One region of the Mesorhizobium sp. 131-2-1 genome, then DNA from elsewhere that is predicted to be linked to it. Evidence: predicted binding sites of a transcription regulator. Region 1 holds the regulator's gene; the other holds the start of a gene.

Region 1 (2,202 bases):
CGATCGATGCGGTCGGGCTGATCTCCATCCAATCCGTGGTTTTTGTGACGATTGCGCTGGTTATCGCAACCATGGCCACCACCTGGCTGCGACTGGCGGCCGTTCCCTTCGCTCTGGCCAGCCTGCTGACGGTCTCGAACGTCCGCACGCCGGACGTGCTCATCTCGGAGGACGCGCATCTGGTGGCAATGCCGATCGGCGGCGGCGAGCTCGCCATCAACAGGGCGCGGCCGAACGAATTCACCACTGACAATTGGAAACGTGCGCTGGTGGCCGAGACCATCGTCGAGCCGGAGACCTTCGAGACAGGGGACGCGCGCTTCGACATCGATCCGCTCGAGCTGCCGTCGGGCTCGCCGTTCTATTGCAAGGGCGGGCTATGCCTTGCCCGGCATCCGTCCGGCGCGATCGTGGCGCTCGCCGATGACCGCAAGACGGCGCGGCCGGCCTGCGCCTTCGCTGACCTCATCGTCATCGACGACGCCACCGCCTACAGCCCCTGCTGGAACTCGCTGGCCCTCGTCGTCACCAAGCGCCAGCTCGCTCGTTCGGGGAGTGCCGCCGTCTTCTTCGATCGACAATCAGCAACCGCACAGGCAACAATCCGCTACGCCGTCGAAAAGCCGTACCGGCCCTGGCACGAACAGCGCAGCTACTCACGCGAGGCGCGCGGCCTGCCGCCTTACGAGAGGCCCGAGCAGCCGGGCACCAAGCCGCAGCCCGCTCAGTAGCGCCGGATCAGCCCGACCAGCTTGCCTTGCACCTTGACCCTGTCGGGCCCGAAAATGCGGGTCTCATAGGCCGGGTTGGCGGCTTCGAGCGCGATCGATGCGCCCTTGCGGCGGAAGCGCTTCAGCGTTGCTTCCTCCTCGTCTACCAGCGCCACAACGATTTCACCGGGGCTCGCGGTGTCGGCGTTGCGGATGATGACCGTGTCGCCGTCGAAGATGCCGGCCTCGATCATCGAATCGCCCTTGACCTCCAGCGCATAGTGCTCGCCGCCCGAGATCATGTCCGGCGGCACCGAGATCGAATGCGTCTGGTGCTGTATGGCGTCGATCGGCACACCGGCGGCGATGCGGCCCATCACCGGGATCGACACCGCCGACACCGCGTCGTCATCGTTGCTTGGGGTGCGCGATGGCGACGCCGGTTTGATCTGCCGGCCGAGATTGCCCTGTCCGAGACTTCCCTGGATGACGCTCGGTGAAAATTTCTTCGCCGCATTGAGGCCGGGCGCGATCGAATCGGGCAGGCGCAGCACTTCCAGCGCACGCGCCCGGTTCGGCAGCCGGCGAATAAAGCCACGCTCCTCCAGCGCCGTGATCAGCCGGTGGATGCCCGATTTGGAGGCGAGATCGAGCGCTTCCTTCATCTCGTCGAATGAGGGCGGAATGCCGCTTTCCTTCAGACGTTCATGGATGAACATCAGGAGTTCATGTTGTTTGCGCGTCAGCATGGCGGCCCCCACGGGTTCTGAAACCAGAATCGGAAAAACAAACCCAGAACAAACACTATCTGTTCCAGTTGTGTTCCGCAACCGTTTAAAGTTTAATGAATGCGTTGACGTTTTGTTCAGCGTAGCATCAGCACGCGGCAAGCGTCGCCTGCGGCAGCGGCTGGGGCAAAGGGTTCCCGCACGACAAGGCCGTTGGCGTCGGCGAGCATGCGCAGCATCGAGGAGTCCTGGATGCCGAAGGGGGTGGCAACCAGTGAGCCGGCTTCTTCGCGGACCACGGCGCGCACGTAATCCTGCCTGAGATCATTGGCCTGCATCGCCGCGCCCAGCAGCGCCTCGCGCATGTCCTGCCGGAAGTCGCGGCCGCCGAGCCGCGCCAGCAGCGGCTTCAGGAACAATTGCGAGCAGACCAGGCTGGCGACAGGATTGCCCGGCAGGCCGATGCAGCGCGTGCGGCCCAGCCGGCCGAACATCAGCGGCTTTCCCGGGCGCATGGCGATCTTCCAGAAATCGAGCGTCATGCCTTCGCCGGTCAGCACGTCGTGGATCAGATCGTGGTCGCCGACCGAGGCGCCGCCCAGCGTGACAATGACGTCGGCCTCCTGCTCGACCGCCTGCCTGACCAGCGCGGCGATCGCTTCCTTGCGGTCGGCGGCGATGCCGAGATCGAGCGCGCGGGCGCCGACCGATTGCGCGGCGGCGGCGACGCCATAGGCGTTGGATGAAATGATCTGGTCGGGACC
Region 2 (2,202 bases), 300 kb from region 1:
CCGGGCAAGGGGTGGCCGACATGAAGCGCTCGATCTCCTCGCGCATCCATGCAGACTCGGTCTCTTTCCAGCGCCGGTCGAGATTGGGGATGACGCCCTCGAAGGTCTTGGTCGTCTTGTAGGAGCGCAGGCCGTCATCATACTGGAAGGTGATCTCGCGCTCGCCCGTGCCGTGCAGGATGGCTTCCCGCGCCTCGGCGGAAAGATCCTTGAACTTGTCGCCGAGCTTGAAGCCATAGGCCTTGCCCAGCGCTTCAAGCGTCTGCGCGTAGTAGGGCGAGGTCGACTTCGCCCACGGGCTGACGGCGCCGTCCCGCAGCGAAAGATTCTCGTCGGGGACGATCAGATTGGCGTCGATGGCGCGCTGGCTGCCGAGACCGTCGCAGGTCGGGCAGGCGCCGAACGGATTGTTGAAGGAGAACAGCCTGGGCTCGATCTCCGGAATGGTGAAGCCGGACACCGGACAGGCGAACTTTTCCGAGAACAGGATGCGCTCATGCGTCTCGTTCTTCGACTTGTTGACGGAATCCTCGCCGGTCAGGCTGGCGTCGAGCGGCCGGTCGGCGAATTCGGCCACGGCGAGACCCTCGGCGAGCTTCAGCGCGGTTTCCATGGAATCCGCGAGCCGGGTGGCAAGATCGCCGCGCACGACGATGCGGTCGACGACGACGTCGATGTCGTGCTTGTACTTCTTGTCCAGCGCCGGCACGTCGGCGATTTCGTAGAAGACCCCGTCGACCTTGACGCGCTGAAAACCCTTCTTCTGCAGCTCCAGCAGTTCCTTGCGGTACTCGCCCTTGCGGCCGCGTACGATCGGCGCCAGCAGGAACAGGCGCGTGCCTTCCTCGAGCGCCAGCACCCGGTCGACCATTTGCGAAACCGTCTGGCTCTCGATCGGCAGGCCGGTGGCCGGCGAATAGGGGATGCCGACGCGCGCGAACAGTAGGCGCATGTAGTCGTAGATCTCGGTGACGGTGCCGACCGTCGAGCGCGGATTCTTCGAGGTTGTCTTCTGCTCAATGGAGATGGCAGGAGACAGCCCGTCGATCTGGTCGACATCCGGCTTCTGCATCATCTCGAGGAATTGCCGGGCATAGGCCGACAGGCTCTCGACATAGCGGCGCTGGCCTTCGGCATAGATCGTGTCGAAGGCGAGCGACGACTTGCCGGAGCCCGACAGGCCGGTCATGACGATCAGGCTGTCGCGCGGCAGGTCGAGATCGACGTTCTTGAGATTGTGTTCGCGCGCCCCGCGAATGGAAAGGTATTTATGGTCGGCCATCGCCGGTCGCCGCCTCAGGTCTGGAATTTGCTGGAGTGGCGGGGTTTCCCGGCCATCCCCTATGTAGGTATTTTCGCCGCCACGTCGAGACGCACCACATAAACTCGACCAGAGCGTTTAACCGTCTTTCGCGCGAGCGGGCAAGCGGAAAGAACAAAGGCCGAACATGCTCCTGACAAAGCGGTGTGGAAATCCCGCCTCGACCTGACCTGGACGTAACCTCCCGGAGATCACATTTTCCCTTAATCGGCTTTTCAACGGTTGACGTCTCCGACTCACGGGCGCAGTGTCCGGTGGTCAACGGAGCCGGCCGTCTTTCGATGGCCTCGCCACCCAAAGGTGGCCTGCGAGACGCCGCAGGTTTTGCGATTTGCGCTCTGAACGACAATGTCGCAACGGACCCAGGAGCGGAGCATGACGCCACCGGACAGTCCCTTGAGGCTCCACACGATGATGGAGCCGCGGCGGGCATAAGTGCCAGGGCAGGCGTGAGCGTCAGCCCGACAAACCGTGACCTGTCGAATCCTCACAATCAGAGACAATAGTCGGATCGTCGGCTGAATGCCGCGATGCATCCGAAATCAAACGCCGGCAGTACACTCCCGGCAAGTTTGGATTTTAAATCCAGAAAAAGCCCCGTCCGTTTTGCGGAAGCAACGGCGGGGCTGTTCGTTTGGGCAAGCAGCCAGCGCTTCGCCCAATTCCGTCGGAAAGCACAAATCCATCGGAAATCAGCAATTGTCTGCGTGGGAAGCGCGGAGGCTCAGACGGCAACCCGCTAGTGGCTCGGCGGCCTGATCCCGCCCGTCGCCATGTCGATGGTTATGCTGCCTGAAATCCTGACATCGGTGTCGCCGATCTTGAACTGGCCGTTGCCGCCGGCGGGCAGCGCATCGTCGGGCTCGGGCTGCGGGGCGGGC

What was found. Region 1 encodes LexA, which represses DNA repair genes until DNA is damaged. Its sites were predicted from a motif close to TGTTCNNNNTGTGTTCNG; they were not measured.
Region 2: a site for LexA is predicted at 1,432-1,449, ahead of uvrA (excinuclease ABC subunit UvrA). Genes of this name have one in related genera too.

The regions. Positions count from the first base shown of each region.
Region 1 covers NZ_AP023247.1:3,528,398-3,530,599, forward strand. Annotated here, with positions in the region: gene JG743_RS17030 (ComEC/Rec2 family competence protein) at 1-731, shown strand, start outside; gene lexA (transcriptional repressor LexA) at 725-1,459, opposite strand; gene JG743_RS17040 (molybdopterin molybdotransferase MoeA) at 1,576-2,202, opposite strand, start outside.
Region 2 covers NZ_AP023247.1:3,828,249-3,830,450, reverse strand. Annotated here, with positions in the region: gene uvrA (excinuclease ABC subunit UvrA) at 1-1,282, opposite strand, end outside; gene JG743_RS18555 (hypothetical protein) at 2,061-2,202, opposite strand, start outside.